2 linked regions of the Maricaulis maris genome follow. The main gene of each other region encodes a partner of the protein of the gene in region 2 in a complex. Links are inferred from orthologs where the notes say so. Each region holds a gene or a part of one and is shown on either strand. Other genes may lie near its edges.

The links.
Region 1: the proteins of AAA969_RS03240 (region 2) and trxA are in contact, whole or in part, in an NMR structure (PDB 2IPA), measured with the Bacillus subtilis proteins. The link is inferred for Maricaulis maris from one-to-one orthologs.

What each region holds. Positions count from the first base shown.
Region 1 is NZ_AP027270.1:125,425-132,493, reverse strand. What follows is about bases 1-2,957. They hold trxA (thioredoxin TrxA), read right to left. Parts: upstream 1,661-2,957; coding sequence 1,340-1,660; downstream 1-1,339. Other genes in these bases: addA (double-strand break repair helicase AddA), read right to left, coding at 1,741-2,957; AAA969_RS00645 (S41 family peptidase), read left to right, coding at 263-1,276; AAA969_RS00650 (folylpolyglutamate synthase/dihydrofolate synthase family protein), read left to right, coding at 1-164. Also shown: more of addA, read right to left, coding at 2,958-5,286; double-strand break repair protein AddB, read right to left, coding at 5,283-7,069. UniProt on the Bacillus subtilis protein: Participates in various redox reactions through the reversible oxidation of its active center dithiol to a disulfide and catalyzes dithiol-disulfide exchange reactions.
Region 2 is NZ_AP027270.1:721,614-729,144, forward strand. Bases 2,779-5,625 are described here. They hold AAA969_RS03240 (arsenate reductase ArsC), read right to left. Parts: upstream 4,514-5,625; coding sequence 4,043-4,513; downstream 2,779-4,042. Other genes in these bases: AAA969_RS03230 (hypothetical protein), read left to right, coding at 2,779-2,938; arsB (ACR3 family arsenite efflux transporter), read right to left, coding at 2,952-4,025; AAA969_RS03245 (glyoxalase superfamily protein), read right to left, coding at 4,595-5,038; AAA969_RS03250 (DUF6896 domain-containing protein), read right to left, coding at 5,413-5,625. Also shown: ATP-dependent chaperone ClpB, read left to right, coding at 1-2,097; AAA969_RS03225 (hypothetical protein), read left to right, coding at 2,514-2,735; more of AAA969_RS03230, read left to right, coding at 2,732-2,778; more of AAA969_RS03250, read right to left, coding at 5,626-5,844; AAA969_RS03255 (M23 family metallopeptidase), read right to left, coding at 5,861-7,333. UniProt on the Bacillus subtilis protein: Catalyzes the reduction of arsenate [As(V)] to arsenite [As(III)]. In vitro, can dephosphorylate para-nitrophenyl phosphate (pNPP).

The sequences.
Region 1 (7,069 bases), 590 kb from region 2 along the record:
CCCGCACCGGTCTCGAAGCCAGCACAGCCGCCGGGCTGATCGCGGCCATGAAGAACGCGATCAAGGAACACCCCTCACCGCGAATCCTGATCAGCGGGTCGCTCTACCTTGTCGGCGAAGCACTGGCACTCGGGGATGAACCACCGCACATCACCCCGGGCTGAGGTCAACGCCCGGGCAGCGCTCCGGCGCGTACTGCATCCAATCCACCCATCACTGGCATCACAGGTCCATCGCTCAACAGCTCTGACTGGATGCCCTGATGCCCCGCACCCTGCTTTTCGCAGCCTCGCTGCTCGCCTTGTCCTTCGCCGGACAGGGCGTCGCGCAAACGGCGACGGTCGAAACCGACTATGTCGCCCTTGCAGAAGCCATAGACACCACCATGCACGCCCATCACTACAACCCCGCGGAACTGGACAGCCCCGCCTATGAGGCGGTCACACAGGCTGTGCGGGCACTGGCGGAAACGGCGACGACTGACGATGAATTCCGCGCGGGTTTCGAGACCATCTGGGAGACGGGACCCTTCTCGCACGTCGACCTTCGCCAAGAAGGCCGCAACGCCGAGGCCATCACTGACTGGGTTGATCAGCTGCGCGTCGGAAACGGTGCCGCGCTGAGCTGGGACGGCGACATTGCCGTGCTGACCGTCAACACAATGATGGGGGTCGACACGATCGAACAGATCGAGGCGGCCTATGACGAGATTGCAACGCGTGACACCGCAGCCCTCATCATCGACCTGCGCGCCAATCGCGGGGGGATGTTTGCCTTCAAGCCGCTGGTCGAACATGTGCTGGAGACCCCGTTGGATATTGGCGTCTTCGTGTCCCAGGGCTGGAACGCGCACATGGATCGGGCCCCCGGGCCACAGGATGTCACAACCATCGCGCCCTGGACCGGATGGTCGATCCGCGACTTCTGGGACTCTGCCCAGGCCAATGACCTGACCCTGGCGCGCCTCACCCCCGACGGGCCCCATTATGGCGGACCGGTCTATGTCCTCATCAGTGAGCACACCGCCAGCGCCGCCGAGATTGCGGCCGATGCGCTCAGGGCATCAGGGCGCGCGATCCTGATCGGTCAAGGCACGGCCGGCGAAATGCTGTCCCAGCGGGTTTACGACATGCCCGGTGGATTCCAGCTCTACCTGCCGATTGCCGATTATTACTCCCTCGCCAGTGGCCGGATAGAAGGAGTTGGTTTGACACCCGACATGCCGCAGGACGCGGAGAGCGCGCTCCAGACGGCCCTCGATCTGGCCCGGCCATAAGAAAACGGGCCCCTGTGGATGCAGGGGCCCGTTCTTCGATCAGGAGTCTGGATCGGAAACCGATCAGATTGTGTCCTGGACCCATTCGGCGATCTTGCCCTTGGCCATGGCGCCGACTTTCGTGGCGACGACCTGACCGTCCTTGAAGATCATCAGCGTGGGGATACCGCGCACGCCGTACTTGCCCGGCGTCATCGGATGATCGTCGATATTGACCTTGGCGACCGTCAGCGCACCGGACATCTCTTCGGCGATCTCTTCGAGAGCCGGGGAAATCTGTTTGCACGGACCACACCATTCCGCCCAGAAGTCCACAAGGACCGGGCCGCTGGCATTGATCACATCAGTCTCGAAGGATTCATCGCTGACCGCTTTGGTCGCCATGGGACACTCCTTGGTTGGGACGAATCCGCGGGGGCGGATTCCGTTGCTGGCGCGTGAGGTAAGGACGGCGAGGCCGCTCGTCAAGCCGCTCCCGCGTCGAAGACCGTATCGAGCAAGGGGTCAGGGAGTTCCATCAAGCGTGCAGCGTCGGTCCAGAGCAGGGCGCAACGTACGGATTTCTCCGGATGAACCGCCCGCAGAAGGGCGCGATAGGTAGCCATCTGACCGAGATAGATTCTCGCCACTGCAGCAAGCTCGATCGGGGGCGGACGGTTGGTCTTGTAGTCGATGATCAGCACTTCATCATCCGTCACGACGAGCCGGTCGACCTGCCCGCGTACGATCGTGTTGGCCGGCAGGCCCGGCGCATGCCCGACCAGCGAGACCTCGGCCCGGCTGCCCGGACCAAACAGTGGCGCAAACTCAGGATGGTCAAGAATACCCAGCGTCTCGGTGACGATCTGCGCCTTGTCCGCGTTGGATATGTCCGGCTGCGCCGCGACAAAGCGCTCCGCCGCGCCCCGACGGCGATCAGGCGCAAGATCGGGCAGGGTCTGCAGCAGCTTGTGGATGACATCGCCGCGCCGGAACCGGTGTCCGCCCGGATCAGAGAGCGGCGACAGCACGGCCGGCTCACTGTCCGCATCGGCCAGCAGGCTGGACGGCGCCGCGCTCAGGATCTGGCCGGTCTCGGTCGGCGCGGGGGTGCAGGCCCAGGACGGGATCGCTGCCGGTGCCCGGCGGGTGGTTTCGTCGGTCCCGAGGGCCACCGGTGGAGGCCCGTAGCGCAGGCCGGGCTCAGCCCCCTCGACATGAGCCGCAACCGGGGTTTCAAATTCCGTCCAACCCTCTCCCTGCCAGGCCTCGGCGAGCTGCGTGTACCAGCTGTGCTCGGCGATCTGGCCGAGCTCGCCCTGCCCTTGCCGCCATCCGCAGACGATCAGGCGATCACGGGCGCGGGTCAGGGCGACATAGAGGAGCCGGCCATGTTCCGAGAGCTGGCGGTTCTCGCTCTCGGCGCGCAGGGTCTCGACGATCTCCGGGTCTTCCGCCTTGCGCGGCGACCACAACAGACCGCAATCGGGATGGGCGAAAATCGGGTCGGACTTGCCGGTCAGCGGGCTACGCGTGGTATCCGGCAGAATGATCACCGGACGTTCCAGCCCCTTGGACGCGTGCACGGTCATGACCTGGACCTCGTCGCGATCGGGGTTCATCTCGCGCTTGATCTGGGTTTCCTCGCCATCAATCCGGGCGATAAAGCTGGCCAGCGCACCGCCATCCTCGCGCTCGTGCTGCAGAGCCCGCGCGAGGAATTCCTGCAGCGGGTCGCGCGCCTCCTCGCCGAGACGGGCATAGATCCGCGCCCAGCGAGTCTCGCCGGTTGGCGTTCGGGCATTGAGGAAACCGGTGAACAGGTCATAGAGCCGGGTCTTGTCGGCCTGATCCCGCAATTCGGTCAGCGCCGCCTTGGCATCGGCGAAACGCGGGTCCCCGCTGGTGAAGAGTGCATTCCACAGGGTCCCGCGCCGCTTCAGATCCGTACGCGACCGCGCCAGATCATAGAGCGCCTGTTCGTCAATGCCGCGCTGGTCGTCGCTGACCGGATCAAAGAGCGGTGAGCGCAGGACCTCCGCGAGGGCGAGATCGTCCCCGGACGTCATGGCGAAACGGCCCAGGGCCAGCATGTCCTTCACCGCCGTCTGCTCACGCAGCACCATGCGATCCGCCCCGGCGACCGGCACGCCTTTCAGCTTGAGCTGACGGATCACCTCCTCGAAAAACCCGCCGGTACGGCGCCAGACGAGGATGGCAATGTCGGCGGGCCGGACCGGGCGCGGTGTGAAGCGTCCGCCCTTTTCCTCCCAGACCGCATCGCCGCGTGCGATCATGGCAGCGATCTCGTCGGCCACGGTCCGGGCCAGCACATCGCGCGAGCTGCCGCGGGCACGCTGATCGACCGGGTCGAAGATCGACCCCTCCTCGACCTTTTCCGGCTTGGGAATGGCCGGCCATAGCTCGACACAGCCCGGCGTGCCGGAACGCGCCGCGCGATGCCCCTGATAGCGCGCAAACGGCAGGGCTGTCGCCCCGGCCTGGAATTTCATTTCCGGGGCCGGGATCTTCGCGGCGAACGCCTGATCCACAGCGGCGAGGATTTCCGGTGCCGAGCGGAAGGAGACGTCCAGACCCGGCCGCTCAAAGGGCAGTTCCACCGACGCCGCCGAAGCCGCCAGATGATCGCCTTCCGCCAGAAAACGCGCCGGTTCCGCGCCCTGGAAAGAATAGATCGACTGTTTCTCGTCGCCGACCACAAACAGCGTCCGGTCAAGCTCGCGCGCGCCTTCGCCGGCGAAGAACTCGGCAGTCAGGCCGCGGATCATGTCCCACTGGCGCGGCGCCGTATCCTGGGCCTCGTCGATCAGGGCATGGGCCAGCATGCCGTCGAGCTTGTAGCCAACCCAGCCGGAAAACGGGTTCTCGGGGGCCAGCAGGAGACCAGCGAGGCGGACAAGATCGTCAAAATCGAGAGCCCGACTGTGTTCCAGCGCCTGGCTATAGGCCCGGGTGAAGCGATCGGTGACCTGCAGCGCCACCGCACTCGCCTGGGCTATCGCGGCACGCTGGATCGTGTCACGCGCCGCCTCGAGTCGGTCTGCTTCGGCTTCCAGCAATGACAGGATGTGCGGATACGGCTTCGAGATAGTCCCCGTGGCCAGGGCCTTCACACGCGGTCCTTTCACCGTGAAGAACGCCGTCAAATACGTGTCGAAGGCGAGGCCCGATGTCCCCGCAGAGAGCGCAAGATTGAGGATATCGCCGCGCTTGGTATCGTTGATCGCGCCCTCATGACACATGGCATGAGCGGCGGCTTCGACCTCAGCACGCGGCATGGCAGCCATGATGTCCCGTTTGAGACTCTCCGGATCGCTGCCGACCGGCAAGTCCAGCACGGACCAGAGCCGAGCCTCCAACGCTTCAACGCCGCCCGCCGCCTCACAGGTCTCGGCGAAGTCATGCCGCTTGGCCCGCGCCCAGCGCAGGATGGTATTGATCGCATCGGGTCCGCCGGCCTCGATCAGCGTGGCGACGTCCGCGCGGGACAAGGAGGCCAGCACCGAGCGCCGTGCCGTGTCCATCGCCTTGCCCGCGGCAGCGTCATCGAGCGTATCAAAGCCCGGCGGGGCCCCTGCCTCGAGCGGAAAGCGGCGGAGCAGCCCTTCACAGAAGGCGTGGATGGTCTGGATCTTCAGTCCGCCCGGCGTTTCGAGTGCCTGGGCAAAGAGCTTGCGGGCCGTATCCAGATCGCGCGCCGCCCGGCCCGGGCCAAGCAAGGCGTCGAGCTGGCGGCCCAGCTCCTCGTCGGGTGTCACCGACCAGTCTCCGAGACGCTTGAACAGGCGCTCCTTCATCTCGGCGGCAGCGGCCTTGGTGTAGGTGACGCAGAGGATCGTCTCGGGCTTGTGCCCTGCGAGCAGGAGATTGATCACGCGGTCGACGAGGACGCGGGTCTTGCCGGACCCGGCATTGGCCTCGACGAAGACGCTTGCCTCAGGCAGGGCAGCCCGCTTCTGGGCAGCGCTGGCAGCCGCAAGGATGGCCGGATCGAAACGGGCTTCGGTCATCGCTCGCCCTCCGGGCTTTCACCACCGGCAGAAGCCCACTCGCCGCGACGGGCGAGATGATCAAAATCCCCGTAATCATTGACGTACTGAACCCGGATCTGGCTCTCATAAGGCATCGTTTCGTCATCGAAACGAGCAATCCATCGGGTCAGGTCCTCAAGCGCATTGTGGACATACTCAGCCGCCTCCGGATTGCGCTCGCCATCAATGCGCACTTCCTTGCCGCCCTCGGCATTGCCGGGCAGCGAGAGGTAGTAGAGCCCGGCCGGCGCTCCGGCCGCGAGCGCCTTGAACGCTCCCGCTTCGGCCATCGCGGCGGTCAGTGGCAATTGCGGGTCGAATCCGGCCCGGATCGATTTGGCGCTCGAGGAGGAACCGGTCTTGTAATCGATGATGTCGAGACGGCCATCGGGGTGCCGGTCAAAACGGTCCGAACGCCCGGTCAGTTCCCAGGTGCCGGCCGGACCGTCAAACGCCATCGAGCCGGTGATCTCGACCTTGTCGAGCGTGATGCCGCGCGCCCGGCGCCCGGCTTCCCAGCTCACCAGCCAGCTCGCGGCGCGTTCAAAACGGGCCCGTTCCAGCACCATCTCTTCCGGTCCGAACCCGGTCTCGGCGAGGCGTGTCTCAGCGGCCGCGACGAGCTGGGCAACCGCATCCTCCGGGATGCCATCGGTCCAGGCGGGCACGACCGCTTCCAGCGCGTCATGCAGCGCCGATCCGCGCTCACGCGGACCCGGCGGCATGTCGGCCGGATCGAGACGGCGCAGTCCAAGGATATGGCGCGCGTAAATGGAATAGGGATCGCGGACCCAGGTCCGGATCTCGGTGATCGACAAGCGCCGGGGCCGCACCTCGACCGGCGGGCACGGCGAGGGTCGCGGCGCGGCCACAGGCGGGCTGCCGGGATCGTCGAGCGCCCGCGAGAGCGCGACATAATCGGTCGGCGCGGTGAACGCGGCATCGGCCGCCTCACCCAAGGCACCGCGTGCCAGCGTCTTCATGCGCCAGAGCCAGCGCGAGGCGACGGTGGGCGAACCTTCCGACTTCTCCGAGCGGGTCATGATGACATGCCGCGCCGCCGCAAGCTGGGCAAAATCATGCGCCGCCAGACCATAACGCCGTTCCGGCGCACCCAGACCGACTGCCCGGCGCATGCCGGCCGACAGCCACGGATCGGCACCGGGACCGGGTGGCCAGACGCCTTCATTGAGGCCGGCCAGGATGACCCGGTCGGCTGTGATCAAACGGGCTTCGAGCGGACCCAGCACCTGGAGCCGCGGATGGACACCGAGGCGCGGTGCAACCCGGCGCGAGCGGCACATCTCGCCAAAGGCGGCGCTGTAGTCGGCCAGCGACATGTCCGGCAGGCTCTCGCTTTCCTCCAGCAGGGAGCGCAACAGCCCGGCAGCGGCCTCACCACCCTCGCCGATCCACACCGCCTCCGCGCCTCGGCCAGTACCATCCTCGGCGAGGGCCTCCGCCGCCTCGGCGTGCGCCCGCGCCCAATCGCGGGCCGGACGCTTGCCGTCGACCAGCAGGCCGGAGAAAGCCGTTTCCAGTGTATCCAGAATGGCCTCGATGACCGCACGGTCCTCATCGAACAATTTGACGAACTCGCCGTCGAGCCGGGCGCGAACGGCAGCCAGGTCACGTCCCGGCCGTGCCCCGCGCAGGGCCTCGGCCTCGAACTTGGCCAACACGGTATGGGCCTGCCCGCGGCGATAGCCGGCCCGGAACAGGGGCGACCCCCAAAGCGCCGTCAGCGCAACGACACTCCCGC
Region 2 (7,531 bases):
GAAGTGGCCCGCGAGGGCAAGCTCGATCCGGTCATTGGCCGCGACGAGGAAATCCGCCGCGCTATCCAGGTCCTGTCGCGCCGGACCAAGAACAATCCGGTGCTGATCGGCGAGCCGGGCGTCGGCAAGACCGCCATCGCGGAAGGCCTGGCCCTGCGCATCGTCAATGGTGATGTGCCCGAAAGCCTGAAGGAAAAACGCTTGCTGGCGCTCGACATGGGCGCACTCATCGCCGGTGCGAAATACCGCGGTGAGTTCGAGGAACGGCTGAAGGCGGTGCTGTCGGAAGTCGAGAGCGCCAATGGCCAGATCATCCTCTTCATTGACGAGATGCACACCCTTGTCGGTGCCGGCAAGACCGATGGCGCCATGGATGCGTCCAACCTGTTGAAGCCGGCCCTGGCGCGCGGCGAGCTGCACTGTATCGGCGCGACGACGCTGGACGAGTATCGCAAGCATGTCGAAAAGGACGCGGCCCTGGCCCGGCGTTTCCAGCCGGTCATGGTGGAAGAGCCGAGCGTCGCCGACACCGTCTCCATCCTGCGCGGGCTGAAGGAGAAGTATGAGGTGCACCACGGCGTGCGCATCGCCGACAGCGCGATTGTCGCTGCGGCCAACCTCTCCAACCGCTACATCACCGACCGCTTCCTGCCCGACAAGGCCATCGATCTGATGGACGAAGCCTCGGCCCGTCTGCGCATGCAGATCGATAGCAAACCGGAAGCACTCGACGAGATCGACCGTCGCGCCATCCAGCTCAAGATCGAGGCCGAAGCGCTCAAGAAGGAGGCTGACGACGCGTCCAAGGAACGTCTCGCCACCATCACCAAGGAAATCGCTGAGCTGGAGTCACAGTCCGCCGAGATGACCGCTGCCTGGCGCGCCGAGAAGGACAAGCTCGCCTCGGCCACCACGCTCAAGGAATCCATCGACCATGCGCGCTCCATTCTCGCCGATGCCGAACGGCGCGGCGACCTGGCCCGGGCCTCGGAGATCAAATACGGCCAATTGCCCGATCTCGAGCGCAAGCTCGCCAAGGCGGAAGCCGAGGGTGATGCCGCCGGGACGATGCAGGAAGTCGTCGATGACGAGCAGATCGCCCAGATCGTCTCGCGCTGGACGGGGGTGCCGGTCGACAAGATGCTCGAAGGCGAGCGCGACAAGCTGCTGCGCATGGAAGACGCGCTGCGTGGCCGTGTGATCGGCCAGGATGCAGCTCTGGAAGCGGTCTCCGACGCCGTCCGCCGGGCGCGTGCCGGTCTCAAGGATCCCGCCCGTCCGATCGGTTCCTTCCTCTTCCTCGGCCCGACCGGTGTCGGCAAGACCGAGCTGACCAAGGCGCTGGCCGAATTCCTGTTCGATGATGAAAGCGCTATCTCGCGGCTCGACATGTCGGAATACATGGAGAAGCACTCGGTCTCGCGCATGATCGGCGCACCGCCCGGCTATGTCGGCTATGAGGAGGGCGGAGCCCTCACCGAAGCCGTGCGTCGCCGACCCTACCAGGTCGTCCTGCTCGACGAGATCGAAAAGGCGCACCCGGATGTCTTCAACGTTTTGCTCCAGGTCCTCGATGATGGCCGGCTGACCGATGGTCAGGGCCGCACGGTCGATTTCCGCAACACGATCATCATCATGACCTCGAACCTGGGGTCCGAGCACCTGCAATTGGTCGATAATGCCGAGGATGCGCGGGACGATGTGATGGCCGCTGTGCGTGGACATTTCCGGCCGGAATTCCTCAACCGGATCGACGAGGTCATCCTGTTCCGCAAGCTCGCGGAAGAGCATATGGGCGCCATTGTCGACATCCAGCTGGGCTATCTCGAGCGCCTGCTGGCCGACCGTCGCTTGACCATCTCGATCGACGCCGGCGCCCGCTCCTGGCTGGCCACCAAGGGCTATGACCCGGCCTATGGCGCCCGGCCGTTGAAGCGCGTCATCCAGAAGGAACTCCAGGACCCGCTGGCGAGACTGTTGTTGGAAGGCAAGATCAAGGATGGCGAGAACATCCAGGTCTCCAGCGAAGCTGGCATGCTGACGGTCAATGGTGTCGCGGTTGGCGTGAGAAAGCCGACGCTGGAAGCGGTGAACTAAGCCGAATTGTCGGGGCGGTCGCGAAGACCGCCCCGTTTTCCTTCAGGAAGGGGCAGGCCGCCTGCCCAACCATCCATTCTTGGCTTGCCGAGAGTCGGCCAAGTGGGGTTCAGCCCGTCAAGGGCGGCAGAGCCGCCGCGTAGCGGTTTCACCCTTGACGGGCTGAACCCCACTTGGCAATTGGCTGACAAGCCAAGAATGAATATCTCCCCGCAAGGCGCGGGTTTGCTCAGCGCCCCGGAAGAACGGACGTCAGCTCGCTGATACACCTAGAAAACCGGGACTGGCCTTTGTGTGATGAATTGGCCTGTGTTGATCAATCAGGTCGGGTCAGTGATCCGCGCGGCAGCCACGCGGCGTACTAGGGACTCTGTATGGGCACGAAATCAGAACGCATACACGTGCAGGTGCACAGCTTGGCGACGGCGCTGTTTGTTTTGGCGGTTATTCTGGAATTGGCCAACACTGCGGACCCGAATTTGTTCGGTCTGAATTTCCTGGTCGGATTTTTCTACATCGGGACTGGCTGGCTTTATCTTCTCAATCCGGAGATTGAATTCTCGCGGCTGTCTCTCGCGGGCCCGCTGCTTCTGATGGCCTGTTTTGTGTCGCTGTTCGGTTTCGGTGGAGCGCCATGATGAAGTCTAACCTACGTCGGAACACCGATGCCTTCGACCTGTCTTACAACCTGCCCGGGCTCGTGCCGATGTGCACCGTGATCTGGCTGCAGGACTTCCAGCGGGATGGATTGCTCTTGCTGGTCGCGCTGCTGGTTATGTTCAATCTTCATTTTCTCAGGCGTCGCCGACACTATGACACCGAGACCCAGCGCAATCCGTAGAAACGTCGGCCCCCTAGCGCCCCGCGAACCAGCCCTGTGTCCGGTTGGCGAAGGCCACCAGGGACAGCATCACCGGAACCTCCACCAGCACGCCGACCACGGTCGCCAGCGCGGCGCCGGAGTTGAGGCCGAACAGGCTGATCGCGACGGCCACCGCCAGCTCGAAGAAGTTCGAGGTGCCGATCAGGGCGCAGGGGGCGGCGATGTTGAAGGGCGTCTTCCACAGCCAGGCGGCGCCGTAAGCGATGGCGAAAATCCCGTAGGACTGGAGGATGAGCGGCGTGGCGATGATGGCGATGGTGACCGGCTGGGTCAGGATGGTCTCGCCCTGGAAACCGAACAGTATGATGACCGTGCCGATCAGGCCGATGATCGAGGCCGGTTTGATGCGGGCGGTGAAATCGCCCACGGCCTTGTCCGCCACCTCGGCCGACTTGCCGCGCGACAGCGCCTTGCGGGTCAGCCAGCCGGCAATCAGCGGGATCACCACATAGAGGCCCACCGACAGCAGGAGCGTGTCCCAGGGGACTGTGATGTCGGTTACGCCCAGCAGCAGCGCCACGATCGGAGCAAAGGCGACGACCATGATGAGGTCATTCGCGGCGACCTGGACGAGAGTGTAATTGGCATCGCCCCGCGTCAGCTGGGACCAGACGAAAACCATCGCCGTGCACGGCGCGGCACCCAGGATAATGACGCCGGCAAGATATTGTTGCGCATCCTCGGGCTGCAGCCAGCCGGCAAAGACATGCTCGAAGAAGAGCACGCCCAGCAGCGCCATCGAGAAGGGTTTGACGAGCCAGTTGGTGACCAGGGTGATGATCAGGCCCTTTGGCCGCTCGCCGACATGGGCCAGGGCGGAAAAGTCGATCTGGATCATCATCGGCCAGACCATGGCCCAGATCAGCACCGCGATGGCCAGATTGACCGAGGCGACCTCGAATCCCGCCAGCCAGGCAAAGAGGTCCGGCACGACCACACCCAGCGCGATGCCACCCGCCATGCCCATGGCGACCCAGACTGACAGCCATTTTTCAAAAAAGCCGATCCCGCCGGGGGCCGTATCCTGTGTGTTGGTGGCGGTCATGCGGTTGCGTCCTGTCGCTAATTGATTGTGTCGAAGGCCTGCTTGAGCGCGTCGAGCGTGTCGCCGTGAAGGGCGGACATCAAGGCGCTGACGCGCGCATCGAGTGCGTTGAACGTGTCGTTGAAAGCGGCGCGGGCGGCGTCGGGATCGGTGATGGCAGCCGGGTCGGGCAGGCCCCAATGGGCCTTGGTCGGCGCACCCGGCCAGACCGGGCAGACTTCCGCGGCGGCGCTGTCGCAGACGGTGATGACGGCATCGAGGACAGGCGCGTCCGGAGCCGCGAACACGTCCCAGCTCTTCGAGCTGTAGCCGGTCGCCGGCAGGCCGTGGGCGGCGAGTGTCTCGAGGGCGAGCGGGTTGGGCTGGCCGGTCGGCGTCGAACCGGCGGAATAGCCTGCGACCCGGCCCTGACCGCGTGCATTGATCAGCGCTTCACCAAGGATGGAGCGCGCGGAATTGCCTGTGCACAGAACCAGGATGTTGAGCATGCGACCCCGCCTGCCTTGTGGATGTCAGGCGGGGTCGTAAGCGCAGTCGGGGCGGACTTCAACCAGAATTCGTTTCGCGATTTAGCGAAGGGCGAGTTCCAGGTGCGGCGTGCCGTCGGAGGTATGCGCGGCCGATCGGCCATTGCGGCCGACGGTGCCGTTGATGCGGCGCCGGAAGGACGAAAAACTGTCAAAGCGGACCACGTCGACCGCCTCATCGAGCGCCAGCGAAATACGCCAGCCGCCTTCGCCGCCCGCAAGGGCGTGCAGGCCGACAATGTCCGCCTCAAAGGCTTGGCCGAGATAATGACCGGAGACACGGCCGCCGACCGCAAGCGGGGCCGAGGGGCGGTTGCCGATAGCGGCACTGAGCGTGTTCCAGTCGCGATAGCCCATCTGGCTCGCGAGCAGTTCGAGCGCCTCGCCGTGAGAGATGAAGTTGCCTTCCGCTTCCAGCGCTTTTCGCAAACGCTTGGCCTGCGCCTTCAGCGCATCGCGGGAGAGTGGGTGTGTTGCCGTCGTCATGACATGCCCTTCTTTATGGCATGCGGTCATTGTGATGGGGCTCGCCTTGCCATCCCGCCGCATGTCGCAAAGACAATCAGGGAAATGCCAGATCATTCGGAGATTTCACCAGGGCCGAAGCCTGCGAGCGGCGGGCATCTCCGTGCCTGTCGCGCTTGATAGGCGCGGTGAGGGCGTCGGTCAATGGGCATCGATGCCGCTTGTCATCCCCGTTGGATGTCCGGCGCAGGCCGGACGCAAGACGGGGACCTAACAGGTCGCCAACATATAGGTCCCTGACTTTCGCCCCGCCTGCGCGGGGCGTCCATCAGGGATGACAAGGCTGGCCCAAAGAGAAAACCGCTGCAGCTACGGCCCGCTGGCTGACAAGTGATCTATGAATTACTCTGCTCATTTTGCGCGGAAATACGCGACTGTCGCGCCTGGCAGCGATTGCTATCGCACGTGAATTTGAAGTGACGCCCGACTTGCGTGAGAGTCGATAGTTTGTTGAGCGCTTCAGCGAGTTTTTTGCCACGGAACAATATTCCCCGGCTTTCTAGAAACAGTTCCAGTCGCCAAGCATCAAACAGTTCCGGCTCGTCGAACTTGTCATGGATATCGACGCACTGGTTACTCAGGCGGTGGGTGAAACAAACTCCCAATCCGTGGCGCCGGAATGTCCATTTGCCGGAGGTCACAGTGAAATTGCCTTCCGACGGGGCCGCGGTCAGGATCATGTCGAGGCCGAATTTCCGGGCCCATTCGCTTACAAGTTCAACCTGACAGGCGATCAACTCTCGGCAACTGGCTTCGATGTTGATCACTCCGAAACCCCAGCCCCTATTGCGCGCCATTGCCCGCATCGGCGACCAGCGGTGCATCGTTGTCGTCGGCCAAATGGGCGGCTTCGCGGATGGCGATGATGCGGTCACGCTCGGCTTCGAAGAGCGGGATCTCGGCCTCGGTCAGCTGGCGACCGGTCGGTAGGTCGAGCGTCATCGGATTGCGCGGCGTGCCGTTCTGATGGACTTCATAATGCAGGTGCGGCCCGGTTGAACGACCGGTGGTGCCGACATAGCCGATCACCTGGCCCTGCGTCACGCGGGAGCCGGCCCGGACACCGCGGGCGAAGCCGTTGAGGTGGGCATAGGCGGTCTGGAAGCCATTGGCGTGACGGATGCGGATATAATTGCCGAAACTGCCGAAGCGGTCAGCCCGTTCGACGACGCCATTGCCCGCGGCCATGACCGGGGTGCCCCGCGGCGCGGCGAAATCGGTGCCGTTGTGGCGACGCGTATAGCCCAGGATCGGGTGGCGCCGGGCGGTCGAGAAGGATGAGGACAGGCGGGCGCCATTGATCGGGGTCAGCATCAGCAGACGCTGGGCGCTGGCGCCTTCCGGGCTGTAATAGCCGACAATGCCGTCCTCGGTCTCGTAACGGTAGAACTCCTTGGCATCGCCGCGGCCGTCATACATCGCGTAGAGGATGTCGCCGGTACGCGCGGTATTGCCTTCCTCGTCCACGAAGCGCTCGAACAGGATGTCGAATTGGTCGCCCGGCTGGATCGAGCGCTGGAAGTCGATGGCATAGGCGAGCACGCCGGCCAGCTCGACAACCACCCGGTCGGTGGCGCCGGCCGCCAGCGCGTCGACATAGAGCGAGGCCGTGATCGAGCCGGAGGCGCGCACGATTTCACGGTCAAACTGGGCGATGGTTTCGCGGGCCCGGAAATCACCCTCGAAGGTCCGCGCGACGGTGATCGAGCGTTCGACATCAGGGCGGAAGGACAGGCCGTCGAGACGGGTGACGGCGTCGCTGCCATCAGCCGGTGTGTCGGTTTCGAAATAGAGATTGATACGCTCGCCGGCGCGCAGATAGCGCAGGTCGAAGACGGTGCCGAGGGCCGAGATGGCGCGCGCGGCCTCGACCCGGTCAACACCGGCATCATCGAGCACGCCGGCCAGGGTCCCGCCACGCGGAACCGTGCGTTCGGCCTGGATGCGGGTCGGGCAGCTCCGGCAGTCTGTGAAAGCGGCGTCATTGACGCGCAGCAGGACATCGGGTTCGAGAAGGAGAGGCGTGGTGTCTTCCGTTGCAGTGTCCTGAAGCGGCACGCCGGCATCGGAAACCGTGGCCGGATCGGTCGGTGCCGCCATGGCCAGCCGGATCGCGTCGCCGCTTGCGGCATCGCTCTGCGGCTCGCCGGTCAGCATCAGCGCGGCCAGCAGCCCGGCAGACAGCGCGAGGCTGGCAAGGGCGACCAGGCCGCGTGTGCGACGGGTATCGGCGCGGGTAACGTCAAATCCTGACACGGTCCCAAAACTCCGGTCTGCTCAAAACGACACGTATGTGTCTTGTCCACCAAGCAAATCCCGCACCGTTCTCCGGGCACCCGCCCGAAGTCGTCGCAGAACCTGTCCCCACAGTCCGGGGATGAATCATGTCTTGGACTGATCTGGTTGCCAAGACCTTTCCAGACAACCGATTGCAGCCGGAATGCTAAAACCGGC